2 regions of the Tessaracoccus sp. O5.2 genome follow, and region 2 is predicted to be linked to the other one. Evidence: predicted binding sites of a transcription regulator. Region 2 holds the regulator's gene; the other holds the start of a gene.

What was found. The regulator LexA, encoded in region 2, represses DNA repair genes until DNA is damaged. The targets are predictions, from matches to a motif close to TCGAACANNTGTTCGA.
Region 1: ACFQPD_RS01225 (DUF6504 family protein) is a predicted target of LexA. The motif match lies at 6,053-6,068, and genes of this name have one in related genera.

Annotation. Positions count from the first base shown of each region.
Region 1 covers NZ_CAXWGV010000001.1:237,865-252,203, reverse strand. The annotation lists gene ACFQPD_RS01240 (gamma-glutamyl-gamma-aminobutyrate hydrolase family protein) at 1-552, opposite strand, end outside; gene dinB (DNA polymerase IV) at 590-1,777, opposite strand; gene ACFQPD_RS01230 (DNA polymerase III subunit alpha) at 1,781-5,614, opposite strand; gene ACFQPD_RS01225 (DUF6504 family protein) at 5,614-5,913, opposite strand; gene ACFQPD_RS01220 (hypothetical protein) at 6,125-7,261, shown strand; gene ACFQPD_RS01215 (cytochrome c biogenesis CcdA family protein) at 7,264-8,064, opposite strand; gene ACFQPD_RS01210 (DsbA family protein) at 8,064-8,825, opposite strand; gene ACFQPD_RS01205 (formate/nitrite transporter family protein) at 8,863-9,756, opposite strand; gene ACFQPD_RS01200 (HelD family protein) at 10,301-12,499, shown strand; gene ACFQPD_RS01195 (methylenetetrahydrofolate reductase) at 12,528-13,421, opposite strand; gene ACFQPD_RS01190 (polyprenyl synthetase family protein) at 13,460-14,339, shown strand, end outside.
Region 2 covers NZ_CAXWGV010000055.1:30,715-45,053, reverse strand. The annotation lists gene ACFQPD_RS14080 (magnesium and cobalt transport protein CorA) at 1-705, shown strand, start outside; gene ilvD (dihydroxy-acid dehydratase) at 730-2,565, opposite strand; gene ACFQPD_RS14070 (sulfurtransferase) at 2,796-3,593, opposite strand; gene ACFQPD_RS14065 (FAD-dependent oxidoreductase) at 3,752-4,993, shown strand; gene ACFQPD_RS14060 (pilus assembly protein CpaE) at 5,019-5,429, opposite strand; gene ACFQPD_RS14055 (vitamin B12-dependent ribonucleotide reductase) at 5,566-8,418, opposite strand; gene nrdR (transcriptional regulator NrdR) at 8,477-8,992, opposite strand; gene ACFQPD_RS14045 (hypothetical protein) at 9,189-9,518, opposite strand; gene lexA (transcriptional repressor LexA) at 9,720-10,454, shown strand; partial or broken gene ACFQPD_RS14035 (ATP-dependent DNA helicase) at 10,491-12,383, opposite strand; gene hflX (GTPase HflX) at 12,451-13,878, opposite strand; gene dapF (diaminopimelate epimerase) at 13,983-14,339, opposite strand, start outside.

The DNA.
Region 1 (14,339 bases), on a different contig from region 2:
CAGACCCCGCCCGAGGACGCCGATCGCCTGGTGATGGGAGCTGCGCACCGTGACCTGCCGCTCGGCCAGCACCGCGGCGAGGCTGGACTCGGCCGCGACGTCGACGAGGTGGTCTCGCATCGGGTCGCCCTCAGGCCGACGGTGGTTGAGGTGCGTGACCAGGTGCGGGATCAGGTCGCCGCCGTACGCCACATTGATCAGGTGCATGCCGCGGCAGATGCCGAGCAGGGGCCGCCGGTCGGCGCGGCAGGCCTGGATGACGATGAGGGCACGCCGGTCGGCGGTGACGAGGTGGTCGCCGGAGCCGGGATAGTCGAGGGGCCCGCCGTAGAGACGCGGGTCGACGTCGTGCCCCCCGAGGATCACGACGGCATCCGCGGCGGCCAGCGCCGGTTGCCAGCGGTGGTCGCCGCAGTCCTCGAGCCCGATGAGGGTGGGGGTCCACCCCTCGCGTCGGGCGGTCTCGACGGCGTCCTCGGCGAGGCGGGTGAGCAGATCCCCGAAAGGGCCGGGCTCGTAACTGGTGGCCGGTGCGATGACAAGGAGCTTCATCTCCCCCATCGTGCTCAGCGTCCGTTTCGGGGGTGTATCAGGCGTGGATCAATTGCGCGTCCGAACGACGGGTGAGCCGCGCCCGCTGGACGGCCCGCGGCCCGAACCGCAGTACCGCCTTGTCGATGGCCCGCTCCGCATCGGTCCAGCCATGCACCGGCTCGTCGAGCGCGGGCTGCTGGTAGGTGTCCGTCACGGGCACCAGCTTCTCCACCCGCACCCCGACGCGCCGGATCCGGGCGCGCTGCAGATGCAGCCGGCTGAACAGCCGCATCGCCTCGGCGTAGATGTCGTTGGTGCGGTCCGTGTGGGCCGCCAGGGTCCCGGTGCGGGTGATGGTGGTGAAGTCGGCGAACCGCACCGACAGCGTCACGGTCCGCCCCACCATCGCCCGGGCACGCATCCGCGACGCCGTCCGGTCCGCCATGCGCAGGATCTCGGTGGCGACCACCGCGACATCGTCCGTGTCCTGCGGGAACGTCTCCTGCGACCCGACGCTGTGCTCGGCCGGCTCGCGGGCCAGCACCGAGCGGTCGTCGCGGCCCCAGGCGAGGTCGAACAGCAGCGCGCCCTGGTTGTCGCCCAGCGCCCGCTGCAGCGTGGCGCGCGGGGTGGTGGCCAGGTCCCGCACCGTGCTGAGGCCGAGCCGGTGCAGCCGCTCCGCCGTCGCCTCCCCCACCCCCCAGATGGCCTCCACGGGGAGGGGGTGGAGGAACGCGATGACGTCCTCGTCGCGCACCCGGACCAGGCCGTCCGGTTTGGCCTGCTTCGAGGCGAGCTTCGCGATGAACTTGCTGGGCCCGATGCCGACGGAACACGCGACCCGCTGCTCGTCCATCACCTGCGCGCGCAGCTGTTCCCCCACCGCCTCCGGGTCTCCGCCGAGGCGGCGCAGCGCGGTGGTGAGGTCGATGAACGCCTCGTCGATGGAGGCCATCTCCACCCGGTCCGTGAGGGTGTCGAAGATCTCGCGGACACCGTCGGACACCGCCGTGTAGTGGTCGAAGTCCGGGTGGACGACGGCGACCTGCGGGCACAGCCGACGCGCCCGGCTCGCCGGCATCCCGGCCGTGATCCCGAACCTGCGCGCCGGGTAGTTGGCCGACAGCACCACCCCGCGGGTGGAGCCGCCGACGAACATCGGCACCTCCCGCAGTTCCGGGTGGCGGGCCATCTCCACCGACGCGTAGAACGCGTCCATGTCCACGTGTGCGATGACGCGCATCGTCTACCTCCCTGAGCTTCCGGGGCTCGAGTGCCACAGTTTCCGCGGGGCCTCCGCGGCGCCGGTGCCGGCGGGTTTGATGTCGGCGTACGGCGATTGCCGGAACCCGCTGGCGTGCACCAGCACCCGACGGCGGCCCATCCCGCCGGCGCGGGTGTGGTCCTGCGGGTCCGGTGGCGGTTCCTCGGCGGGGGCCTCGTCGGTCTCCCCCGCCGGTTCCCCGGCCGGCCGCCGGCCCGGGTCCGCGGAGTCCTCGCCCGCCGGCCGCCACTCGCCCACCAGGCTGTAGCCCTCCGGCACCTCGTCGAGTACCGCGACGACGGCCGCGACCGCCTCCGCCTCCGTCGCCCCCTGGTCCAGCGCCGAGCGCCACACCTCGTCGAGGTGGCCGAGATCCCAGCACCCGGTGGCCCGGATCGACACGCCCCGCGGGCCGGTGCGGCGGAGCTTCCCCCGCACCAGCACCATCCACGACGAGAACACGGTGGCGGCGTAGGGCCCCTGCACGTCTTCGAAGAAGGTGGCGTCCACCGGCCCCGTCGAGTCGTCCAGGGTGAGGAAGATCACCCGCCGGCCGGAGCGCACCGGCGGCGTCTGCGTGGCCACCTTCACCCCCGCGACCAGGACCTCCGACTGGTTGCGGCGCTGCAGCAGCGTCCGCGAGCTGGTGGCGTCGAGGGCGCGCAGCAGCGGCAGGTAGCGCTCCATGATGTGCCGGCTGGCGTCCAGCCCGAGGATCTCCAGCTCCGCCTTGAGGCGCTGCTCGTCGTCCATCTCCGGCAGCCCGGTGGCGACGACGTCCGCCGTCGGCTCCGCGCCGCCGTCACCGTCGCCGAAGTCCAGCACGCCCTGAACCGCCTGCGGTGCGCGGAACGCCCGCTGGGTCTGGGCGCGGGCGAGCTCGCCGGGGTCGTCGCCCAGCGCCTGGGGGCGGCGGCCCTTCGCGCGGGCCACGGCCCGCTCGTCGGCCCGGCGCTGCCGGTGCAGGTCCGCCAGGGCGAGCAGGAGGTCGCGGCGGGTGACCTGACCGCGACGCTGCACCGCGGCGCGGCGGCCGATGCGGTACAGGCCGTCGAACGCGCCGGCGAGGATCAGCCGCTCCACCACCGGCTCCGCGACCCGCGCCCGCTCCCAGAAGTCCGTCAGCGACAGGTACGGCTGGCCGGCCACGATGCGGTCGATCTCCGCCTCCCCGATGCCCTTGACGTCGGCCAGGGACAGCCGGATGCCCCAGCCGTCGATCTGCGGCAGCCCGTCGGTGGTGGGCGGCGCCCCCATGGCGAGGTGCTCCGGCAGCGCCATGCCCTCCTCGGCGCCGTCGAGGCGTTCGGCGCGGTACTGGCCGACGCTGCGGTTGACGTCGAGGCCGAGGATCTCGATGGTCATGCGCCGCGCCTCCTCCAGCAGCAGCCGCTTGGGGTACATGCCCGGGTCGTGCGTGAGGATGCCGGCGATGAAGTGCGCCGGGTAGTAGCGCTTCAGCCACGCCGACTGGTAGGTGGGCAGCGCGAACGCCGCGGCGTGCGCCTTGCAGAACCCGAACGAGGCGAACGACTCGAGGATGAACCAGATCTGCTCGACCATGTGCTCGTCGTAGCCGCGGGCCAGGGCCTTGGGCCAGAACCACTCCTTGACCTGCGCCTGTCCCTCCCGGTCCCCGAGCGCGCGGCGCACCTCGTCGCCCTGCGCCAGGCTGCAGCCGGTGGCGATGGCGATGATCTGGATCACCTGCTCGTGGAACACGACGACGCCGTGGGTCTGCTCGAGCGCCGGGATGAGGCTGGGGTGCAGGTACTCGGGCTCCGTCCAGCCCTGGCGGGCCTCGAGGAAGGGGGTGACCATGTCCGACTTCACCGGCCCGGGCCGGAACAGGGAGATGTCGACGATGATGTCGTGGAACGTCTCGGGGCCGAACTTGCCGACCAGTTCCCGCTGGCCGGGCGACTCGATCTGGAAGCAGCCCAGCGTGGCGCGGTGGGCGATCATGTCGTAGACCGCCGGATCGTCGAAGGGGTCCAGGGCGTCGATGTCCGGCGGCGGGCCGACGGGCCGGGTGCGCCCGATCTCCGCGACGGCGTGCGCCATCGCCGACTGCATCCGGATGCCCAGCACGTCCAGCTTGAGCAGGCCGAGGTCCTCGACGTCGTCCTTGTCGAACTGGCTCATCGGGTAGCCGCCGAAGCTGGCCTCCAGCGGGGTGCGCTGCCTGAGCGACGAGTCGCTGAGGATCACGCCGCACGGGTGCAGCGCGATGTGCCGGGGCAGCCCGTCGAGGGATTCGACCAGCGAGAACAGGACGTCGAGGCGTTCCTCCCCCAACCCGGCGGCGCGGAGCTCGGGCAGGTCCCGCAGCGCGGCGCGGGCGTCGCGGGCGCGGATGTGCGGGAAGGCCTTGGCCATGGCGTCGATCTCCACGGGCGGCAGACTGAGCGCCGCCCCGACGTCGCGCACCGCGTGCCGCACCCGGTAGGTCTCGATCATGGCCACGCACGCGACGCGCTGCCCGCCGAAGGTCTCCAGGATGGTGTCGTAGACCTCGGTGCGGCGGGCGGACTCGACGTCGAGATCGATGTCCGGCAGCGCCTGCCGCAGCGGCGACAGGAAGCGCTCCATGATCAGCCCGTGCCGGATCGGGTCCACCCCCGAGATGCCCAAGGCGTAGTTGACGAGGCTGCCGGCGCCCGAACCGCGGGCCGCGCACCGGATGCCGAGGCCGCGGATGAGGCCCACCACGTCCGCGACCGTGAGGAAGTAGGACTCGAACCCCAGCCGTCCGATGACGGACAACTCGTCGTCCAGCCGGTCCGCGGTCTCCCGGCCGATGGTCCCGTGCCGCTCGACCAGCCCGGCCTCGCACCGGGCGCGCAGCGCCGACGGCGCCTGCTCGACGGTGGTGCCGAGCGTCTCGAACTCCGGCAGCCGGATCTCGCCCAGCCCGACGTCTCCGATGGGGTCCAGCATGCAGCGCTCGGCGAGCCCGCGGGTGGCGGCCAGCAGCGCGCCGCCGTCGGGGTGACCGGCGAGCCGGGCCACCTCGTCGGCCGCCTCGCGCATGGCCTCGTCCGGCTTGAGGTAGCCCTCCGCGTTGCGCCGGTCCACGTTGCGCACGTCGAGCGGGACCAGGCGGCGGGCCGCGTCGAGGACGTCGACGGTGGCCGCCTGGCCGCGGCGCGCCATGCGCACCATGTTGGTGAGGACGGTGGGCACGCCGAGGCGGTCCCCGAGCCGGACGATCCCGGCCGCCTGGTGCGCCGATGCCGGCCCCCGGCCGCCCACGCGGTGGTTGGTGGCGGCGAGCCACAGCACGGAGCCGAGTTCGGTGCGCCAGCGACGCACCGCCTCCTCCGCGCGGTCCGGGCGGCCGGCCACCAGGGCCGCGCCCACCTCCGAATCCGCGCCGAGCAGCACCGCGACGTCCCTGCCGGCGCAGTACCGGCCGAGCATCTCCAGCGTCACCACGGGATCCCCGCGCTCGCCCGTCAGCTGCGCGGCCGAGATGAGCTCGCACAGCACGCCCCATCCCGACCGCGACCCCGCCAGCACCACCGCGCGCGGCAGCCGCTCGTCACGCAGCGGGCCGCCGCGGGCCGCCGTCGGGCGCCGCTCGGGGCGCCATCCGTCCGGGCGGACGGCCAGGTCCACGCCGACGATGGGCGCGATCCCGGCCTTCAGGCAGGCCTTGGCGAACCGGACCGCGCCGTAGAGGCCGCCGCGGTCCGTGATGGCGAGCGCGTCCATGCCGTGGGCGGCGGCCTCCGCCACGAGGTCGCTCGGGTGGGAGGCGCCGTACTGGAAGGAGTAGCCCGAGGCCACCCTGAGGTGGACGAATCCGCCCATCAGTCGAACACCGCCCGGAGCACCCAGTCCTCGGCGTCGACGGTGCGCGCCAGCTCGTACACGCCGCGTTGGCGCCCGTTGCCCGCCTCGACGCGCCACACCTCCCGCTCCCCGAGGAGGTCCCCCCGCGGCGCGACCTCCTCGCCCCGGGCAGCCCGCACGCGCGGGCCGGTCCACCAGGGCGTGGCGCGGCTCCACCGGCCCTGGATCTCCTTGACCAGCAGCAGCCGCCCCCGCCAGATGAACTGGCGCGGTTCGTCGCGGAACAGGACGTGGATGGGCTCGTCGTAGGTGCGCATGGCTGTCTCCCGGGGATGGCGTCGAAATGGACACGTGTGGCTCGACCCGGGAGCCCCGGCCCTGCGCAGGGGTCGAAGCTGCGCCGGGCCGGGGCGGCCCCTCACCGACGCCTGTTCAACCAGAGCTTCCCCGAACTAATCGAACAGGCGTTCGGTGATTATCACTATACGACCCCCCACCGACGAAACGTCAAGCCCTATCCTGAGCGGCATGCTCACGATCCGCGGCGGCACGCTGGCCGGCATGGCCACGGCCGCTCGGCTCGCGAAACTGGGCCATCGCGTGCGCCTGGATCTGGCCGGGGAACCCCTGGGCGGGCGCTGGGCGCCGGGGGCCGGCGCGCTGCCCCCCGTCGTCACCCTGCCCGCCACCTGGCGCGACCTGTTCAAGAAGACCGGCCGCCCCCTCGACGCGGAACTCGCCCGCGCCGGCCTGGCCCTGGTCGAGGCGCCGCCAGCCGTGCACCGGTTCGCGGACGGCTCCGAGCTGGAGCTGCCGACGGAGCGCGGCAGGCAGTTCGCCGTGCTCACCCGGCACTACGGGGAGGTGGCGGCCGGGCGGTGGCGCGACACTCTGGACGCCCTCGACGACGCCTGGCTGGCGGCGCGCCGCTTCGGCGTCGAACGCCCCGACGCGCCGCGGACCGCCGCGGACCGGCGCGCCCTGCTGCTGGACCGCACCCTCGATGACGTCGCCGACCGCGCCGGGCACCCCCACCTAGCGCGCCTCATCCAGGACCTGGCCCCCGTGGCCGGCACCCGCTCCCGCCGGGCGCCGGGGCTGCTGGCCACGCGGCTCGTCGTCGAGCGCACGTTCGGCCGCTGGCGGCTCGTCGACGACACGGGCCTGCCCCAGCCCGGCGGCCGGCTGGTCGACCTGCTGGCGGACCGGCTCGCCACCCGGCGCGTCGCCGTGGTGGACGGCACCGACGACGCTCCCGCCGTCGACTGCCGGCCCCGTCGCCCCCGCTGGGCGACGGCGGCCCTGGCGCCCGCCGTCGTGGCGGGGCCGCCGGCGTCGGGGCCCGCGGAGGCGGAGATCGTCGACCACACGGGCGCCTGGCCGGTGATCCACTGGCCGGGCGCCCTGACCTGGGATTTCACCCGGGTGCGGCCCGACCTCGCGTGGGGCCTGGCGCCGCGATCCGCGCGCGCGGTGCTGCGCCGCCCCGCCGTCGTGGCGGAGGTCCCCGCGGCGTCGGCGTGCTCACCGGCCGGCCCGGAGCCCTGGGCGGAGCTGGCGAGCGCGGCGCTGGCGGTCTACGAGACGCATGAGCGGCTGACGGGCGAGGACTCCCGCCCGACGAACCGCGAGTTCCGGCCGGGCGGGCGCCGGACCCCCCGCTAGCGTCAGCGACGCCGCAGCCGAGCCCACACCACGACGCCGCCCACCGCGAGCAGCGCACCGACGACGGCGAGGTCCGGCACCCGGCCGCCGACGCCGGACAGCCACGACTCCAGCCGGTACTGCCCCGACGCGTCCAGCAGCCCGCCGAGCGCGGCGGTGGCGTCGGTGGTGAGGAACAGCACCCCGATGACGACGAACAGCACGCCGGAGACAATGCCCGGCCACGACGTCGTCAGCGGCCCCCAGCGCAGCTGGCGCGGGCGCCACCCGCGACCGGCGCCGAGGCGGTCCCACACCGCGGCGAGCAGCACGAGCGGCACGACCATCCCGAGGCCGAACATCGCGAGCAGCATCGCGCCGTAGACCGAGCTGCCGCCGACGGCCGCCATGGTCAGCACCGCCCCGAGCAGCGGGCCGGTGCAGGCGCCCGCCAGCCCATAGGTCATGCCGAGCAGCACCACGCCGACGGCGCCGCGGGGGTCGCGGCCGGCCGAGCGGAGCCCGGGGATCGGCAGCGGCACCCCGAGGGCCTGCAGCGCGCCGAACACGATGAGGACCACGCCGCCGACGGTCGCGACGGTCGAGCGGTGCGTCGTCAGGAGCCCGCCGAGCGCCCCGGCCGTCAGCCCGAGCGGGATGAGGGTGACGAGCAGCCCCAGGTAGAACAGTGCGGTGCGCCCCAGCAGGGTCGCCGTCGAGCGGCCGAAGGCGTAGGCGAAGAAGGCGGGCAGCAGCATGGCGGCGCAGGGGCTGAGCAGCGCCGCCGTGCCGCCGAGGAAGGCGCCGGCGTACCCGATTCCCATCAGCCGAGCAGCGCGGCCTGGTCGTCGATCACCTGCTCGAACACCTCGAGCGGCTGCGCGCCGGCGATGAACTGGCCGCCGATCACGAACGCCGGCGTCGAGGTGATGCCCATCTGCTGCGCCTCGAGGGTGTCGCTGAGGACGGCGTTGGCGAGGGCCGGGTCGGCCCAGTCGCGGGCGAACTGCTCCTCGTCGAGCCCGAGGTCCGCGACAATGCCGAGCACGGTCTCGTCGGTGACGTCGGGGTGCCCCTCGTTCGGCAGCGCCGAGTAGAGGGCGTGCGCGAACTCGAAGTAGCGGCCCTGCTGGCCGGCGGCGCGGGCCGCGGTCGCGGCGCGGACGGACTCGTCGCCGAAGATGGCGAGGTCACGGAACTCGACCCGCAGCGTGCCGTCGTCGATGTAGCGCTGCAGTTCGGGCAGCGTCTCCTCCGCCCAGACGGAGCAGAAGGGGCAGCGGTAGTCGGCCCATTCGGTCAGCACGACGGGGGCGTCGGGGCTGCCCATCGCGAGCGGGTCGCCGTCGACGCGGCGCGGGAGCGTCTCGATGAGGAAGGCCTCGGCCTGCACCTGTTCGGCGGACTTCTCGGCGGGCGTCTCGACGGTGGCGGGCGGTTCGGTGTCGCTGGCCGAGCTCGTGGGTGCGGCCGCGGTCGACGGCCCGGCCGGGCGCGCGAACACGCCGAGCAGCACCACTCCGACCCCCAGCAGCGCGATCACCGTCCACGTGAATCCGCTGATCCGGGGCTTGTCGGTGTCCATCGGGTCCTCCATCAGAGTGACTGCTCGGGCAACCCCACTATGCCCCAGGGGGTACCTGTCCGGCCAATTCCTGGGGCGGTTGGGCCGCGCCGCGACGCCCGTCGAGCCAGCGGCCGTCATTGACGTGGGCGTAGTACATGCCGATGAGCACGCCCCCGCCGATGAAGTTGCCGACGAGCGCGATGGCCACGTTGCCCAGGGCCGGCCACACGTCGATGCCGGGGCCGAAGCCGACGATGGTGAACAGGATGGTGTTGGCCACCGAGTGTTCCAGCCCCAGGAAGGCGAAGATGAACACCGACATCACCATCGCGAGCGCCATGGTGATGGAGTCCTTGAGGAAGCCGTTGTAGACCAGCAGCATCGCCACGTTGATCATGAGGTTGCAGAGGATGGCGCGCACGAACAGGTCCCCCATGCCCGACGCCGTCGCCATGTAGCCGAGCTTCACCTCGACGGCGGCCAGCATCTTCTCCTCGACGTGGCCGGCGGTGAGCGTCGAGTAGCGGGCCATGACGCCGAGGAGGAGCCCGCCGATGGCGTTGCCGAGGTAGCACAGCGCGAGCAGCAGCAGGCCGTGCATCGGCCGCAGCCGTCGGTGATAGAAGGCGATGGAGGTGACCATCATGTTCGAAGTCAGCAGCTCCGACTTGGTGAAGTAGATGAACACCAGCGCCCAGCCGAACACGAACGCGCCGACCGCACGGCCGAGGCCCGGGCCGCCGTCGCCGAGGGCGGGGATGCCGGCGAAGACGGCGCTGACCGCGAAGTAGGCGAGGTAGAACGTGCCGATGAGGATGCCCGCCATGGCGGCCCGCTGCAGGTACTGCACCGTGATGCGGCGCGACATCTCCGCCTTCGTGTCCGCGGCCTCGAGCACCGCGTCGATGAAGAAGAGGCCTGGGAAGAGACGCTGGCGAGTCGGATCCATGGGGCAAAGTTTGACATGACTAACCGTCGAGCGGAACGGTGGATGGTTGATTTCAGGTTGCTACTTATGTCGCGACAAATCTGCGTGCGCGGCGTGGTGTCGCGTTGAGCCTGACGCGCGGTCCGGCGGCGTCGGTTGAGCCTGACTCGCGGCTTGCGGGGGTGGGTTGAGCCTGATTCTGTGGTCGACGGCCGATATGGGCTGTTTGATCGTTCATATTTCCGTCGAGCCATGTAGCAGGCTCGTCCCGGCCGGGCGCTTGGAAGAGGCGATGAGCCTGATTCGGTGGTCGACGGTGGATTCTGGCCTTTGATCGTTCATATTCTGGACGAGACTCGCCTCAGGCTCATTTGGCCCTCACAGACCGCGAGTCAGGCTCAACCAACCCCCGCAGACCGCGAGTCAGGCTCAACCCCGTCCGGCCGACGGCGCGGCAGGGGTGGCCGACGGCGGGGCGGCGTCGCCAGCCCGCGAACGCGATGCGACCCCGCACCCACCGACCGAGTAGGCTTGACTGTCTGTCTCACCCAGAGGATGCATTGAGTTGAGTACTTCGCGCGCCGACCTCGAACGCGAAATCGCCCTGGAACAGCGCCACGTCGACAAGGTCTACGCCAACCTGTCCACCGCCACCGCCAGCGCCAAGTCGATGGCCCAGGCGGGCCGCGAGATCTACCTCTCCGACCGCACCAACTTCTTCCGCGAGGAGGACGGCACCGCGCTGTTCGAGCGCGACGCCTTCGCCTATCAGGCGGCCCGCCGCCTCGCCATCCTCGACGCCGAGCACGAGGGTCTGGTCTTCGGCCGCATCGACCTCACCTCCGACGAGGCCCGCTACATCGGCCGCATCGGCGTCCGCGACGCCGAGTACGAGCCCCTCGTCATCGACTGGCGCGCCCCCGCCGCTGAGCCGTTCTACCGCGCGACGCAGGCCGAACCGATGGGCGTGGTCCGCCGTCGGGTGCTGCGCTGCCGCGACGACCGCGTCGTCGGCCTGGAGGACGACCTCCTGGACGGCTCCTCCGAGTCCGAGCTGCCCATCTTCGGCGAGGGCGCGCTCATGGCGTCGCTCAGCCGAGCGCGCGGCCGCACGATGCGCGACATCGTCGCCACCATCCAGGCCGAGCAGGACGAGGCCATCCGTGCCCCGTACCAGGGCGTCACGATCATCGCGGGCGGCCCCGGCACCGGCAAGACGGTCGTCGCGCTGCACCGCGCGGCCTACCTCCTCTACACCAACCGCGCGCGCCTGGAGAAGGGCGGCGTGCTGGTGGTGGGCCCGTCGTCGGTGTTCATGAACTACATCGAGCGGGTGCTGCCCAGCCTCGGCGAAGACTCGGTCACCCTCAAGGCCATCGGCGCCGTCGCCGGGGATGTCCTGGGGATCACGAGCGAGCACGTCGACGACGCCGCCGCGGCCACCGTCAAGGGCAGCCTCACGATGCTCAAGGTGCTGCGCCGGCTGGTGCGCACCCCGCTGATCGACCACCCGGACCTGCTGCGGCTGCGGGTCACCGTCAAGGGCGAGGTTCTCGGCCTGGAGGAGCACGAGCTCGGCCGGATCCGCGACACCGTCCTCAGCTCCACCAAGCTCAACCGCGGCCGCAAGCAGGCCACCGACATGGTCGTGCAGGCGCTGATCCGCAAGTTCCCCGACGACGTCGCCATCGAGCCGGCCGAGCTCGAGGAGCGCGTCCGCGACCACCCGCGCCTGGCGATGTTCATGAACGCCTGGTGGCCGAGCCTCACCGCGACCCGGGCCCTCGCCCGGCTGGCGGACCCCGCCGTCGTGGAGAAGGTCGCCCGCGAACTCGACGACGCCGAGCGGGCGGCGCTGGTGCGCTCGTACGCGTGGGTCGAGGGCCTCGACGACGGCGCGGAGATCGAGCGCGGCTGGTCGGTGGCGGACATCGCGCTGCTCGACGAGCTCATCGACATCCTCGGCCCGGCCCCGGAGGACGCCGAGCCCGAGGTCGACGTGTTCCTCGAGGGCGGAAACGTCCCCGAGGTGCTCACGACGGCGGACCTGCTGCGGACCGAGCGCACCGTCGACCCCGACGAGGATCCGCAGACGACGTACGCGCACATCCTCGTCGACGAGGGCCAGGACGTGACGCCCATGCAGTGGCGGATGCTGCGCCGCCGCGGGCCGCAGTCGTCGTGGACCATCGTGGGCGACCCGGCGCAGAGCTCCTACCCCCGCCCGGAGGAGAACCGGCGCGCGATGGAGGACCTCATCGGCCGCGCGCCGAGCCGCACGTTCACGCTGAGCACGAACTACCGCTCCCCCAGCGAGGTGTTCGCGCTGGCGTCGCAGGTGATCACGAAGGTGTTCCCCGAGGCGGACCTGCCGAAGGCGGTGCGCTCGACGGGCGTCGAGCCGACGCTGGCCCGCACCACGCGCGCGGATCTGCACGACGCCCTGCGCGACCAGCTGCTGGAGCTGGCCGGCCAGGTCACGGGCACGATCGGCGTGGTGTGCCCGCCGTCGCTGCTGCAGGAGGTGCAGCTGTTCGTGATGGAGGACCGGCGGCTGCGCGAGTTCGAGAACCGGCTCATCGTCGTCACCGCGCTGCAGGCGAAGGGCCTGGAGTACGACGGCGTCGTGGTGGTGTCGCCGGACGGGATCGTCGCGGAGGCGCCGGGCGCGGAGCGGGTGCTGTACGTCGCGCTGACGCGGGCGACGCAGCGGATGGTGACGCTCGACGTCGACACCTCCGCGTGGCGGGCCCTCCTGGACTGACCGGACGCCCGGCCTCGCGGAGCCGGGGTCAGCGGGCGGTGGTCAGCACCTCGGCGAGGACCTCGCGGGTCGCCTTCGAGCGGTTCTGCGTGAAGAACTGCAGCCCGGGCGCGTCGGCGGCGAGCAGGTCGCGGCTCATCTGCACCGCCGCCGCCAGGCCCGCCTCGCGCACCTCCTCCTTCGACGCGCACGCCCGCAGCCGCGACACCAGCGCGTCGGGCAGTGCCCGCCCCGACAGCGCCGCGAACCGCTCGATCTGCGTGATCACCGTCAGCGGCATGATCCCCGGCACGATCGGGATCTCGCAGCCCAGCCCGCGCATGCGCTCGACGAGTTCCGCGTAGCGCTCCGCCTCGAAGAACAGCTGCGTGATGGCGAACTCCGCCCCCGCCTCCACCTTGTCCAGGAGGATCCGCGCGTCGAGGTCCGGGTCGTTGCTGGTCTCGTGCGGGTTCGCGAACGCCGCGACACCGACGCAGAAGTCGCCCTCGGACTTGATGAACCGCACCAGCTCGGTCGCGTTGGCCAGGCCCTCAGGGTGCCGCTCCCACGGCCCGCCGCCGGGCATGTCGCCGCGGATCGCGAGGATGTTGGTCACGCCGGCCTCGCGGTATTCGGCGAGCGCCTCGGCCAGTTCGGCCTTGGACTGCGCCACGCACGTGAGGTGGCCGACCGTCAACGGCCCGGCGGACTCGGCGATGCGGCGCGTGGCCCGGATGGTCCGGTCGCGCCGCGACCCGTTCGCGCCGTACGTCACCGACACGAACGCCGGCTGCAGCGGGGCCAACGCCTCGACGGCGGCCCACAGCACGGGCTCCTCCTCCTCGGACCTCGGGGGGAAGAACTCGAACGAGAACAGGGGGCCCTGGGCCGAACGGAACAGCTCCGCCACGGTCCCGGGCTTCGGATCGGTCGACGGCATGGGGAAACAATAGGGTCCGCCCCTACTAAGCTCGATCCGTGAGCCGCTCCCTGGACCCCACCTCCCCGCTCAGCGGACCTCTGTTGTCCGCGATCAGCGGAACCATCGACGGCTTCCTGGCCGCTCAGGCCCCGCTCCTGTCGGAGATCGGCGCCACACCGCTGCTCGACGTGGCCCGCGAGGCCACCGCCGGCGGCAAGCGGCTGCGGCCGGCGTACTGCTACTGGGGCTACGTCGCGGCGGCGGGCCAGCCGGACGACGACGGGCCGCTGCTCGCCGTCGCCTCCTCGCTCGACCTGCTGCACGTCAGCGCCCTGGTCCACGACGACCTCATCGACGCCGCCGACACCCGCCGCGGCCTCCCCGCGGCCCACAAGCGCTTCGAGGAACTGCACGCCGCGCAGCGGGGCCGGTCGTCAGCCGGCGAGTTCGGGACGTCATCGGCCATCCTGCTGGGCGACCTGCTGCTGATGTGGAGCATCGAGCTGGCCGACGCATCCGGTGCCGGGCTGCTGGACCGCGCCCGCCCGCTGCTCAGCGCCATGCGCGCGGAGGTCACGGCCGGGCAGTACCTCGACGTCGCCGCGCAGTACGGCGTCACGGGCGCGACGACACCCGCCGAGGAACTCGACGACGCCCGCCGCGTGCTGGAGTTCAAGTCGGCCCGCTACTCGATCCGCCGCCCCGCGGAGATCGGCGCGGCCCTCGGCGGCGCCGACGACGCCCTCCTGGCCGCGCTCGGCGGGTTCGGCTCGCTGGTCGGCCGGGCCTTCCAGCTCCGCGACGACGTCCTGGGCGTCTACGGCGACCCGGCCGTCACCGGCAAGCCCTACGGCGGCGACATCCGGGAGGGTAAGCGCACCGTCCTCGTGCTGACCGCGCTGGCCGAGGCCTCCCCCGCCGACGCCGCCGAACTCG
Region 2 (14,339 bases):
GTCGGCGACCGCTTCGTCATCACGGTCCGGCACTCCGAGACGCCGGACCTCACCCGCATCCGCCGGGAACTGGAGTCGACGCCGTCGGTGCTGGCGAAGGGGCCCAGCGTGGTGCTGCTGGGGCTCTTGGACGTGATCGTCGACGACTACCTGCCGGTCGTGCTCGGCATCGAGAACGACATCGACGAGATCGAGACGCAGGTGTTCACCGGCAGCTCGCGGGTGTCCAAGCGCATCTACCAGCTGTCGCGGGAGGTCATCGACTTCCAGCGCGCCGTGCGGCCCATCAAGCAGATCATCGACGGCGTCCGCGGCGACCGGGTGTTCGCCAGCGCCGGGGAGCGCCGCCGCCAGGAGTTGCGCGACATCGAGGACCACGCCATCGCCCTCATCGAGCGCGTCGACGTGCTCCGCGAGACGCTCAAGGGCACGCTCGACCTGCACATTTCGCTGCAGGCCCAGCGCCAGAACGAGGAGGTCAGCCACATGACGGCGGCGAGCCTCAAGCAGGCGGAGGACTCCCGTCGCATCGCGGCCTGGGCCGGCGTGCTGTTCGTGCCCAGCCTCGTCACCGGCACCTACGGAATGAACTTCGCCCACATGCCGGAACTGACCTGGACGTGGGGCTATCCGTTCGCGGTGGTGCTGATGCTGCTCACGGGCGTCGGCATGTACACCGTGTTCAAGCTCAAGGGCTGGCTCTAGGCCGGCCCTCCCCGCGGCGGCGGGTCAGCCCAGCTTGCGGGCCGCACCCTTGTCGGCGGACTGCGCCAACATCCCGAAGATCTTCAGCGCCGTCGACACCTCACGCTCGCGTGCCTTCGGCGCCCATCCCGCGGCATCCTGCGCGGCACGGCGGGCTGCGAGGGTCTCGTCGTCCACGTTGAGGGTGATCGAGCGCTGCGGGATCGAGATGGTGATGGTGTCGCCGTCCTCGACCAGGCCGATGGCGCCGCCCGAGGCAGCCTCCGGGGACACGTGCCCGATGGACAGGCCGGAGGACCCGCCGGAGAACCGGCCGTCGGTGATCAGCGCGCACTGCGGGCCGAGGCCCAGCGCCTTGAGGTACGACGTCGGGTACAGCATCTCCTGCATGCCGGGGCCGCCCTTGGGGCCCTCGTAGCGGACGATGACGATGTCGCCGGGCTGGATGCGCTTGCCGAGGATGGCCTCGACGGCGTCGTCCTGCGACTCGGTCACCACCGCCCGGCCGGTGAACTCCCACTGGGCTTCCGGCACGCCGGCGGTCTTCACGATCGCGCCGTCGGGGGCGAGGTTGCCGGTCAGGACGGCCAGGCCCCCGTCAAGGGTGTAGGGGTGCTCGACGGAGCGGATGCAGCCGTTCTCGCCGTCGGTGTCGAGGGTGTCCCAGCGGTTGGTCGACGAGAACGCCTCCGTGGTCCGGACCCCGCCGGGGGCCGCGTGGAACAGTTCGACCGCCTCCGGCTTCGCCTTCCCGCCGCGGATGTCCCAGTCGTCCATCCACTGCTGCAGCGACGGCGAATGGACGCAGGAGACCTGGTCGTCGAGCTTCCCGCCGCGGTGCAGTTCGCCGAGGATCGCGGGGATGCCGCCGGCGCGGTGCACGTCCTCCATGTAGTACTTCGGCGAGTTCGGCGCCACCTTCGCCAGGCACGGGGTGACGCGGGAGATGGCGTCGATGTCGGCCATGGTGAAGTCGACCCCGGCCTCCTGCGCGGCGGCCAGAAGGTGCAGGACCGTGTTGGTGGAGCCGCCCATGGCGACGTCGAGCTTCATCGCGTTGGAGAACGACGCCTTCGTGGCGATCGACAGCGGCAACACGGTGGCGTCCTCGTCGTCGTACCAGCGGCGCGCGAGCTCGACCACCAGCCGGCCGGCCTCCTGGAAGATGCCCTTGCGGGCCGCGGCCGTGGCCAGCGTCGAGCCGTTACCGGGCAGCGCGAGCCCGATGGCCTCTAGCAGGCAGTTCATCGAGTTGGCGGTGAACATGCCCGAGCACGAGCCGCAGGTGGGGCAGGCGTTGGCCTCGATGCGGTCCAGCTCGTCGTCAGTGACGCTCGGATCGACCGCGGAGACCATCGCGTCGACGAGATCGAGCGAGCGCACGACGCCATCCTTGACGACGGCGCGGCCGGCCTCCATGGGCCCGCCCGAGACGAAGACGGTGGGGATGTTGAGCCGCAGCGCGGCCAGGAACATGCCGGGGGTGATCTTGTCGCAGTTGGAGATGCACACCAGCGCGTCGGCGCAGTGCGCGTTGACCATGTACTCCACGGAGTCGGCGATGAGCTCGCGGCTGGGCAGCGAGTAGAGCATGCCCCCGTGGCCCATGGCGATGCCGTCGTCGACGGCGATCGTGTTGAATTCGCGGCCGATGCCGCCGGCCTCGGCGATGGACTCGGAGACGAGCTTGCCCATGTCGCGGAGGTGGACGTGCCCGGGCACGAACTGCGTGAAGGAGTTCGCCACCGCCACGATCGGCTTGCCGAAGTCCGAGTCCGTGATGCCGGTGGCCCGCCACAGGGCGCGTGCGCCCGCCATGTTGCGGCCGTGGGTGGTGGTGCGGGACCGGAGTGCCGGCATGGGGATCCTCCAATGGCGTGGACGTACCCGGCCAAGGATACCGGGCGCGCCCTTGCCGCCCCGATCGCGTCTTATGGGGAAGGGGCCCTGGTCAGGGGTGCCCGACGGGGCCCGGCCTCGCCCACGGGCGCCCTCGGCACGCCGAAAGGACGGCGTGCCTTGCCCGACGCCCGGCCCACCGCGACCGGGCCCCGCCGGTCACCCCTGGGCAGTGCTCACCGGTTGCGCGGCTACTCCCCCGTCGCGACCGGGCGCGAGGTGTGGCTGTACTGGCTCCACGATCCCGAGTACAGCCGCCCGCGGCCGAGGCCCGCGTACTCCATCGCGATGAGGTTGTGGCACGCGGTGATCCCGGACCCGCAGTACGAGATGACGTCGGCCGCGTCGTCGACGGCGGCGAACCGCGCCCGCAGCGCCGCCGGGCTGAGGAACCGGCCCTCCGCGTCCAGGTTCCCAGTCATCGGATAGCTGCGCGCGCCGGGGATGTGGCCGGCCTTGGGGTCGATCGGCTCGGACTCGCCTCGGAAGCGTTCCGCGCCTCGGGCGTCGATGACGAACGCCCCCTCGGAGGCGTCCTCGATGTCGGCGAGCGCCTCGTCCGGCCAGGACCTGACGGCGAACTCCGCTCGCGGGCGGCGCGGCACGTCGGTGGTCAACTGTCCCTCCCACGTCTGGAGGCCGCCGTCGAGGAGAGCCGCCTCCCTGCCCAGGATCCGCAGCAGCCACACCAGGCGTCCCGCCATGGCGCCGCCGGCGTCGTCATAGGCGACGACCGTGTCGGTGTCACCGATACCGAGATGGGCCAGCCCCTCCGCGAACGTCGAAGGATCCGGAAGCGGATGACGCCCGCGGGCGGCCGACGGCGGGCCCGCCAACACATCGTCCATCGGCACGAAGACCGCACCCGGCAGATGACCGGCGGCGTAGGCGTCGCCGCCCGAACGGCCGTCGAGGTAGTGCCGCACGTCGGCGACGACAGCGTCCGGGTGGGCGGCCAGCCACGCGGAGTCGACAACAGGAGGGATCACGCGCGCCAGCCTACGCCCAACCGACCCCGGTCAATGCGCACAGAATGTCCGGTCATAGTCTCGGATGACGACCTCAAGGAGGAGGATCCCAGGACCGGCTTCGCCGCCATCGCTGACGCCGTCCACGCCGCGGGGGCAAGCTGGCCCTCCAGCTCGCCATGGGCCTGGGGCGCAACAACCAGTACTGCCAGAGCCTCGGCATGGAGCCGGGCTACCTGGTCGACCAGTTCATGAGCGCCTGCTGGAACCGTCGCACCGACCAGTACGGCGGCTCAGTGGAGAACCGGTGCCGGTTCGCGGCCGAGGCCATCGCAGCGGTCAAGCACAACGCGCCGGGGGTTCCGGTGAGCTTCCGCATCTCGGTGGACCACCGCTTCCCGGGCGGCCGCACCGCGGAGGAGACCATCCCGATCGTGCAGGAGTTGGAGCGGGCCGGTGTCGATCTTCTGCTCTGCGACGAGGGGTCCTACGAGGCCATGGACTACGTCTTCCCGCCGTACTATCTGGGCGACAACTGCATGGTGGGCGCGGCGGAGGCCGTGAAACCCCACGTGAACATCCCGGTGGCGGCCTGCGGCAACATCACCCCGGCCGGCGGGGAGGAACTGCTGGCCCGCGGGGCGGCGGACATGATCGGCATCGGCCGTGGCCTCATCGCCGACCCCGACATCGTCGCCAAGATCCGGGCCGGGGAGGAGTCCCGGGTCCGGCCCTGCATCCGCTGCAATCAGCTGTGCACCGGTAACGCGTTCAACGGCAAGGCGCTGGGCTGCGCCGTCAACCCGGAAGTGAGCCATGAGTTCGAGTGGCGGCTGACCCCGACCGACGCGCCCAAGCAGATCCTCGTCGTCGGCGCCGGACCGGCGGGGCTCGAGGCCGCGCGCGTCGCCGGCCTGCGGGGGCACCGGGTCCACGTCTACGACAAGGGTGACCACCTGGGCGGGGTGCTCTACCCGGCCCGCCACGCCGGAGGCCGACCCGGTCACCGGGTGGTCGTCTGCGGAGGCGGGCTTTCCGGCGCGGATCTCGCCTTGGAGCTGGCCGAGGACGGGCACGAGGTGACTCTCGTCGAGATGGTCGACGTGATCGCGCGCGCCATGTTGTTCCTCAACCGGATCTCCCTGCTGCGCTCCCTCGCCGAGAACCGGGTCCGGGTCCTCACCGGTTACACCGTCCGGGAGGTCACCGACGACGGGGTGCGCGCGGCCGGCCCAGACGGCGACGTCGTCCTCGAATGCGACACCGTCGTGACGGCGTTCGGCGTCCGGCCGGCGACGTCACTGCCCTCCGCACTCACCGCTGCCTTCGGAGCGAAGGTGCACTCGGTCGGCGACTGCGTGTCGCCGCGGAAGGTCGGCGACGCCATCGACGACGCCTACGTGCTGGCGTACTCGATCTGATCCCGACCGCTGGTCCCGGCGCCGGTCACCCCGCCGCCGCGACCAGCGCCAGCAGGGCCTCGGCGTAGGCCTCGGCGGCGTCCGGGGAGATGAAGGCCCGCGGGGGCTGCCCGGGGATCTCCACGACCACGGAGAATTCCCCCGACGCCGCCCGCGACATGGACCGGAAGGTGCCGCCGAGCAGCTCGCGCAGCTGATCCTCACGGGGCAGCCACAGCGCCTTGCTGGCGGGGAGCGAGTCGAGCGCCCACTCCGTCGTGCCGTTGAAGGCAAGCAGCGTCCCCGACGGGTATTCGCGGGCCTCGACGACCATGTTGGCCAGCGTGAACACCTCGTCGGCCAAGTCGGCGGCACGCACCACGAACCGGTCCCCCTCGCCCGGGTGCCAGGCGACACCCGCCCGGTCGAGGCGTTCGGCGGTCGCAACGGAGATCATCTGGCTCCTCGTCGATGTCAGTGGGTGGTGCTGCTATTGTGCCCAGCGGCGGCAAAAGCCGGGGCGGACAACGAGGGCGCCGGCCCTGAGGCCGACGCCCTCGCGTCACGGTGTCCCGGTGGACCCGGGTACCGGATCAGCTGCAGCCGCTGGTGGAGCCACAGCCCTCGCAGACATAGCACGAGCCGCTGGGGCGCATCTTCGTGCCGCACGTCATGCACAGCGGGGCGTCGACCTCACGCCCGGTCAACGACTCCATCAGCTCCGCCGTCGTGCGGGCGGTGCCGAACTCGGCCGGGGCCGGGGCGTCGATGAGTGAGGGCTGACGGGCGCCGTCGACCTTGAAGTCGTCTCCGGCGTCGTTGCGCAGGGACACGGCCTCCGGCATCGCGGCCTCGTCTTCCTCCGACAGGTAGGAGCCGGTCTCCACGTACCGGGCGCGCTCCGAGGCGGTGTAGATGCCCAGTTCGGCGCGGTCGTCGAAGCTGAGGTAGTCCAGCGCCAGGCGGCGGAAGATGTAGTCCATGAAGGACTGCGCGATCCGGATGTCCGGGTCGTCGGTCATGCCGGCCGGCTCGAACTTCAGGTTGGTGAACTTCTGGACGAAGCTCTCCAGCGGCACGCCGTACTGCAGGCCGATCGACACCGCGATGGAGAACGCGTCCATGACGCCGGCGAGGGTCGAGCCCTGCTTGCCGAGCTTGAGGAACACCTCACCGATCCGGCCGTCCTCGTAGGCGCTGGAGGTCATGTAGCCCTCGGCGCCGCTGACGGAGAAGCTCGTGGTGCGCGAGGCGCGCGACTTGGGCAGCCGCGCCCGCTTCGGGCGGTACTCGATGCGCACCTCGGGCTCGGCCTTCTTCTCCTCCTTGGTCTCCTTCTTCCCGTCGGAGAGCGGCTGGCCGACCTTGCAGTTGTCGCGGTAGACGGCCAACGCCTTGAGGCCCAGCTTCCAGCCCTGCAGGTAGACGTCCTCGATCTCCTCGACCGTCGCCGTCTCCGGCAGGTTGACGGTCTTGGAGATGGCGCCCGACAGGAACGGCTGCACCGCGGCCATCATCCGGACGTGCCCCATCGGCTTGATGGCGCGTGCGCCCATGGCGGTGTCGAACACCTCGTAGTGCTCCGCGGCGAGGCCGGGAGCCCCGATGACGTGTCCGTTGGCGGAGATGAATTCGACGATGCCGTCGATCTCCTCCGAGTTGTAGCCGAGCCGCTTCAGGGCGCGCGGGATGGTCTGGTTGACGATCTGCATGGAGCCGCCGCCGACGAGCTTCTTGAACTTCACCAGCGAGAAGTCCGGCTCCACGCCGGTGGTGTCGCAGTCCATCATGAAGCCGATGGTGCCGGTGGGCGCCAGGACCGACGCCTGGGCGTTGCGGAAGCCGTTGCGGGCGCCGAGCTGCACCACGTGATCCCATTCGCGGGAGGCCACGGCATGCAACTGCCGGTCGTCGGGCAGCACACGCAGGTCGTCGTTGGCGGCCTGGTGCTTGCGCATGACCCGCTGGTGCGCCTCCGCGTTCTCCGCGTACCCGTTGTAGGTACCGACGATGCCCGCCAGCTCGGCGGAACGACGGTAGGAGGTGCCGGTCATGATGGACGTGATCGCCGCGGCCGTCGACCGGCCGCCGTCGGTGTCGTAGCCCTTGCCCATGGCCATGAGCAGCGCGCCGAGGTTGGCGTAGCCGATGCCCAGCTGGCGGAAGTTGCGCGTGGTCTCGCCAATCGACTCGGTCGGGAAGTCCGCGAAGCAGATCGAGATGTCCATCGCGGTGATGATGAGCTCGACGGCCTTGACGAAGAGCTCGGCGTCGAACGTGCCGTCGGCGCTCAGGAACTTCAGCAGGTTGAGCGAGGCCAGGTTGCACGACGAGTTGTCCAGGCTCATGTACTCCGAGCACGGGTTGGAGGCCGTGATGGGGCCGGTGACCGGGTTGGTGTGCCAGTCGTTGATGGTGTCGTGGTACTGGATGCCGGGATCGGCGCACTCCCAGGCCGCCTGCGCGATCTTGCGGAACAGGCCCTTGGCGTCGACCTCCTCGATCACCCGGCCGTCCATGCGGGCGCGCAGCCCGAACTTGTCGCCCGCCTCCACGGCGTTCATGAACTCGTCGCTGACGCGCACGGAGTTGTTGGCGTTCTGGTACTGGACACTCGTGATGTCCTTGCCGCCGAGGTCCATGTCGAAGCCGGCGTCGCGGAGCGCGCGGATCTTGTCCTCCTCGCGGGCCTTGGTCTCGACGAACTCCTCGATGTCCGGGTGGTCGACGTCCAGCACGACCATCTTCGCCGCGCGACGGGTGGCGCCGCCCGACTTGATGGTGCCGGCGGACGCGTCGGCGCCGCGCATGAACGACACGGGCCCGGAGGCGGTGCCGCCCGAGCTCAGGAGCTCCTTCGACGAGCGGATCCGCGACAGGTTCAGCCCGGCGCCGGAGCCGCCCTTGAAGATGAAGCCCTCCTCCTTGTACCAGTTGAGGATCGAGTCCATCGAGTCGTCGACGCTGAGGATGAAGCACGCGCTGACCTGCTGGGGCGAGGGGGTGCCCACGTTGAACCAGACCGGCGAGTTGAAGGAGAAGTACTGGTTGAGCAGCATCCAGGTGATCTCGTGCTCGAAGATCTCGGCGTCATCCTCCGAGGCGAAGTAGCCGTACTCCTGGCCCGCCTTGCGGTAGGTGCGCACGACACGGTCAATGAGGGTCTTGAGGCTGTCCTCGCGCTGCGCGGTGCCGAGCGCGCCCCGGAAGTACTTCGTGGTGACGATGGTGGAGGCGTTGACGCTCCACGACGACGGGAACTCGACGCCCCGCTGCTCGAAGACGGTCTCGCCCGTCTTCCAGTTGGTCTGGACGACGTCGCGCCGGTCCCACTCCACCTCGTCGTACGGGTGGACGCCGGGCTTGGTGAAGACGCGCTCGATGACGAGGCCCTTCCCCTCGCCCGTGGCCTTGCGGCGGGTGGCGCGTGCAGCTGTCGCGGTCATGATCTTCCCCTCGTTGTTACCTGGATGTGGTGATGAATAGCGAACCGAGCCGTGCGGCTCAGCTGATGAGTGGCTCCTGGGCCGACGCGACCTCGATGGCGGCGACCTCACGTCTGAGTTCCTTCTCCGCCGCGCTGATCTTCAGCGCGTCGATCTCCCGCTGGAAGTCGTCGACGGAGTCGTAGTTCTTGTAGACGCTGGCGAAACGCAGGTAGGCCACCTCGTCGAGCTCCTCGAGCGGACCGAGGATGGCGACCCCGATCTGCTCGGCCGGGATCTCGGCCTGGCCGGAGGACCGCAGCGACTCCTCCACGCGCTGGGCCAGCGCGGCCAGTTGCGCGGCCGTCACCGGCCGGCCCTTGCATGCCTTCGACACGCCCCGGATGACCTTGTCCCGGTTGAACGACTCGACGACGCCCGAGCGCTTCACGACCGTGAGCACGATCTGCTCGACGGTGGTGAACTTCCGCTCGCACACGGGGCACACCCGCCGCCGGCGGATGGCCGAGCCATCCTCGGTGGCCCGCGAATCCGACACCTTGGTGTCGAGATGGCGGCAGAACGGGCAGTGCATGGGCGAGCGGACCTTCCCTGTGTGCGACGGGGGCCCTACCTTGCCACTGTGTGGCCTTAACCACAACTTGTAGGGGAATCCCGCCGCTGGAACTACTAGATATAGGGAAGCCTAGGACGCGGCGCCACCACATACAAGCGCGAAACGCCCACGACTTTCGGCCAGATCGTCGTGGGCGCGGCGTGCTGCAGGGCCGTCAGGGCTGGGACACGTGCGCCCAGGCGGGGTCTCCCGCCACGTAGCCCGTGGGGGCCTCCGCCGACGCCATCTCGGCGAACTGCAGACCCGCCACGGCCATCCCCACCGCCGTGAGAATGCCGACGCCGGCGACCTTGAGCGCCATCCATCCGGACACCGGACGAGTCACGCGACAGGAGGAGGCGGTGCGGACCCGGCCCGGCAGCGCGGGGCGGGCGGCTCGTGCGACGGGGCCACCCAGCTCTGGGCGCGCGGCGGGCGACACGGTGACCAGCCGACGGTGGCCGGCGTCGATCACCTGGTAACGGACTGCGGCGGACGCGGTCATGTCAACCTCCTAGAACGTCTGTTCGATTGAACTGTAGCGAATCCGACGCGTCGATTCAAACACCTGTGCGAACCCGTCCGATCCGATGCCCACGATCGGGCACGGGATGAGTCCACCGGGGACCACTGACATTTTTCGCGCAGGTGCTCGACACGGGGTGTCTTATCGAACACACGTACCGCCACTGGGTAGGCTGGGGTCATGGCTGATGAGACGAAACGTCCCCGTCGCGGGCGCCCCACCAACGCCGCCATCGAGGCTGAGCTCGGATCGATGGCGCCGTTCCCGGACGGGCCGGTCGACGCCCATGGACTGACGCGGCGGCAGATGGCCATCCTGCGTGTCGTCAAGCAGTCGATCGACGAGGTCGGCTATCCGCCCAGCATCCGGGAGGTCGCCACGCGGGCCGGCCTCGCGTCCACGTCGAGCGTGACCTACCAGCTCAAGGTCCTCGAGGAGAAGGGCTTCATCCGCCGGGATCCGAACCGCCCCCGTGCCGTGGTGGTGACGCTGCCGGGCGACGAGGGCATGGACTCGGCGCAGACGTTCGATGCCGCGCCCACCTCCGTCGCGGCCCCGCTCATCGGCCGCATCGCGGCCGGCGGCCCGATCCTGGCTCAGGAACAGGTCGAGGACGTCTTCGCGCTGCCGCGCCAACTGGTCGGCGACGGGCAGGTGTTCCTGCTCGAGGTCCGGGGCGACTCGATGATCGACGCCGCCATCTGCAACGGCGACTGGGTGGTGGTCCGGCAGCAGTCGGACGCACACAACGGTGACATCGTCGCCGCCCTCCTCGACGACGAGGCGACGGTCAAGACCTTCAAGCGGCAGGACGGGAAGGTCTGGCTGATGCCGCACAACCCGGACTACTCCCCCATCGACGGGACGCACGCCACCATCATGGGCAAGGTCGTCGCCGTCCTCCGCAAGCTCTGAGCCGCCGCTGCGCCGCGACAACGCTCCGCGGGGGGGGCGCCGCGCCTGGACCGCGATGTCGCCGTCGGTGGTCATCCAGAAGCCGGGCAGCGAGGACTTGAGGTACTCCCCGTAGCGGGCGGTCACCAGCCGCGGATCCAGCATCGCCACGACCCCGCGGTCCTCGGAGCGCCGGATCAGGCGCCCCGCGCCCTGGGCCAGCAGGAGCGCCGCGTGCGTCGCGGCCACCCGCATGAACCCGTTGCCCCCGGCGTCGTCCACGGCCTTCTTGCGGGCCTGCATGAGCGGGTCGTCCGGGCGCGGGAACGGGATCTTGTCGATGATGACCAGCTGACACGTCTCCCCCGGCACGTCCACGCCCTGCCACAGCGACATGGTGCCGAACAACGACGCCGACGGGTCCGCGATGAAGGTGCGGGTGAGCTCGGACAACTGTGCGTCACCCTGGCAGAGGATCCGCAGGTCGGGCAGCTCGCGGCGGCAGTACTCGGCCGCCTGCTCCGCCGCCCGGCGCGACGCGAACAACCCCAGGGTCCGCCCCTCCGCCGCCCAGATGAGCTGCGCGATCTCCGCGAGCGTCTGCTCGCTCATCCCGTCGCGGCCGGGTGGTGGCAGGCGTCGGGCCACGTAGAGGATGCCCTGCCTCCGGTAGTCGAACGGGGACCCCACGTCGATCCCCCGCCAGGCGAACTGGTCCTGGGGTTCCTGGCCGTCCTCCAGCCGATCCCCGTAGGACAGCCCCACGGCGCTGGCGGCGGCCTCGAACGACCCGCCGAGCTCCAGGGTGGCCGACGTCAGCACCGTCGGGGTCTCGGCGAAGATCTGGTTGCGCAGCAGGCCGGCGACGTTGAGCGGCGCCACGTAGGCCGACCGGCCGAACACCTCCGACTCCGTCACCCACACCACGTCCGCCTCCGAGAGCTTCGCGATCCGCTCCGCGATGTCGAAGACCTCCTTCACGGCCGACGCGGCCTGGGTCCGCTCAGCGTCGTCGGTGGCCTTGCCCAGCGCGCTCACGACCTTGCGCGCGACGTCGCGCAGCTGGGCCGCGGCGTAGACCAGCGGCGCGGACCCGGCGGTGATGCGCGCCAGCTCCGACTCGGCCAGGGCCTGGCGCAACACGTCCGCCTGGTCGAGGAAGTCGACGCCGAGGTCGTCGTCGACCCAGGTCAGGACCCGCCGGGCGGTCCGCTCGACCAGGCCGGGCGTGAGCTCGTCGGTGGCGGCGGTGGTGATCCGGCTGACCAGTTCGTGGGCCTCGTCGATGATCAGCGCCTCGTGCTCGGGCAGCGCCGTGCCGCCGTGCATGGCGTTGATGGCCAGCAGCGCATGGTTGGTCACCACCAGTTGCGCGTTGCGGGCCTCCTCGCGCGACGCCTCGACGAAGCACTCGGCGCCGAAGGGGCAGTTCGCGACGCCCAGGCACTCCCGGGTGGGGATCGACACCTGGGCCCAGGCCCGGGCCGTGTGCGTGGGCGCGTCGTCGCGGTCTGCGAGCCCCTTCCGTTCGGCCTCCTCCTCGACCCACTCACGCAGGGCGAGCACCTCGGCTCCCAGCCGCGACACGTCATCGGCGCTCGGGGACACGGCCTCCGCCAGGGCGGAGCTGCCCACGAGGCTGTCCTGTTCCGCGGGCCCACCGGAGCGAGCACGGTAGAGGCAGGCGTAGTTGGTGCGGCCCTTGAGAATGGCCGCCTTGGGGCGCGTCCCGGTGACCGCCTCGACGGCGTCCAGCGCGGTGGGGATGTCCTTGCTCGCGAGCTGCGCCTGAAGGGCGAGGGTCGCCGTCGCGACGACGATGCGCTCCTCCCGGTCCACGCAGCGGGCCAGCACCGGGGCCAGGTAGCCCAAGGACTTGCCCGTGCCCGTGCCCGCCTGCACGAGTAGGTGCACGCCGTCGTCCAACGCGCGCGCCACGGAGTCCGCCATCACCTGCTGCCCCGGCCTGGCCTGACCGTGGATCTCGCCGACGGCGGCGGCCAGGATGGCGGCGTGGTCAGTCACGGGCGAAGGCCGCCAACTCGTCGGCCAGAGCCGGCATCACGCGGGCGCTCACCAAAGTACCGTCCGCCGTGTGCTCAAGCGAGTCGATCACCGCGGTCTTGTGGATCCGGTCCACGAGGTCCCCGCGCTCGTAGGGGACGAGGGCAGTGATGCGGACCTCCGGCTGCGGGAGGCGCTGTTCGATGATGGCGCGCAGCTCGTCCAGCCCGGCTCCCGTCCGGGCGGAGACCACAACGGCGTCCGGGTGGTTGGCCCGCAGCGCCAGGATGGTGGTCTCGTCGGCCGCGTCGGCCTTGTTGAGCACCAGCAGCTCGGGCACCTGTGCGGCGCCGATCTCGGCGAGCACGGTGCGGACGGCGCCGATCTGTCCCTCCGGGTCCGGGTCCGACGCATCGACCACGTGGACCAGCAGGTCCGCCTGGGACGATTCCTCCAGCGTGGACCGGAACGCCTCCACGAGGTCGTGCGGCAGGTGCCGGACGAAGCCGACGGTGTCGGTGAGGGTGTAGACGCGGCCGTCGGCGGTCTCGCTGCGACGGGTGGTGGGATCGAGAGTCGCGAACAGCGCGTCCTCCACGAGCACCCCCGCCCCGGTCAGCCGGTTCAGCAGCGACGACTTGCCCGCGTTGGTGTAGCCGACGATCGCGACCGACGGCACCTGGTTGCGGCGCCGCTCGGCTCGTTTGCCCTCGCGGGTGGCGTCCATCTCGCGGAGCTTGCGGCGCAGCTGCGCGATCCGGGTGTGGATGCGCCGGCGGTCCGTCTCGATCTTCGTCTCGCCAGGGCCGCGGCCGCCGATGCCGGCGCCGCCCGCCGCGCGGCCACCCGCCTGGCGCGACAGGTTGCCACCCCAGCCGCGGAGCCGCTGCTTGAGGTACTGCAGCTGCGCCAGCTCGACCTGGGCCTTGCCCTCGGCGCTCTTGGCGTGCTGCGCGAAGATGTCGAGGATCAGCGCGGTGCGGTCCACCACCTTGACCTTGACGCGGTCCTCCAGGTTGCGCAGCTGCGCGGGCTCGAGTTCGCCGTCGCAGATGACGGTGTCGGCGCCGGTGGCGCGGACCATCTCCGCGACCTCCTCGACCTTGCCGCGGCCGATGTAGGTGGCCGGGTCCACGTGGCTGCGCCGCTGGACCAGGCCCGCGAGCACCTCGGAACCGGCCGTCTCGGCCAGCAGCTTCAGCTCGGCCATGGCGTTGTCCGCGTCCTCCTGCGTGCCGCTGGTCCACACGCTGACCAGCACGACCCGCTCGAGGCGCAGCTGGCGGTACTCGACCTCGGTGACGTCTTCGAGCTCGGTGCGCATGCCCGCGACGCGTCGCAGTGAGCGGCGGGCCGCCAGGTCCTCCTGGCCGCCGTCGTAGTCGGGTTCGTCGTAGTCGTCCTGGGGGTAGTCACCGGCGTCGCCGTCGAGGTCCGGCATGAGGTCGTCGACGTTCTCGTCGAGGGAATGATCTGTCATCGTGCCGCCCATTGTCCCAGCCCGCGGCCGGTTACCCAAGCGCGGAGTCGCGCCTGTGGATAACGCTAGATCCAGAACTCGCCCCGGCCGATGACGACGGCGGGTCCGGTCAGCCGCGCCTCGTCGCCGGTGAACTGGACCGACAGCTCTCCCCCCGGGACGCGCACCGTCACGGGCCCCTCGTGCCCGCCGCGCGCCCGGTGGGCAGCGGCGACCGCCACGACCCCGGTGCCGCAGCTCATGGTCTCCCCCACTCCCCGCTCGTGCACGCGCATGGTCAGCGCGTCGGGGGCGTCGACCCGCACGAACTCGACGTTGACGCCCTGCGGATACGCCTCAGCCGGGGACCAGCGGGGCGCGCGGTGCAGGTCAAGATCCTCCAGGACGTCGGAGTCGGTCAGGAACACGACGGCGTGGGGGTT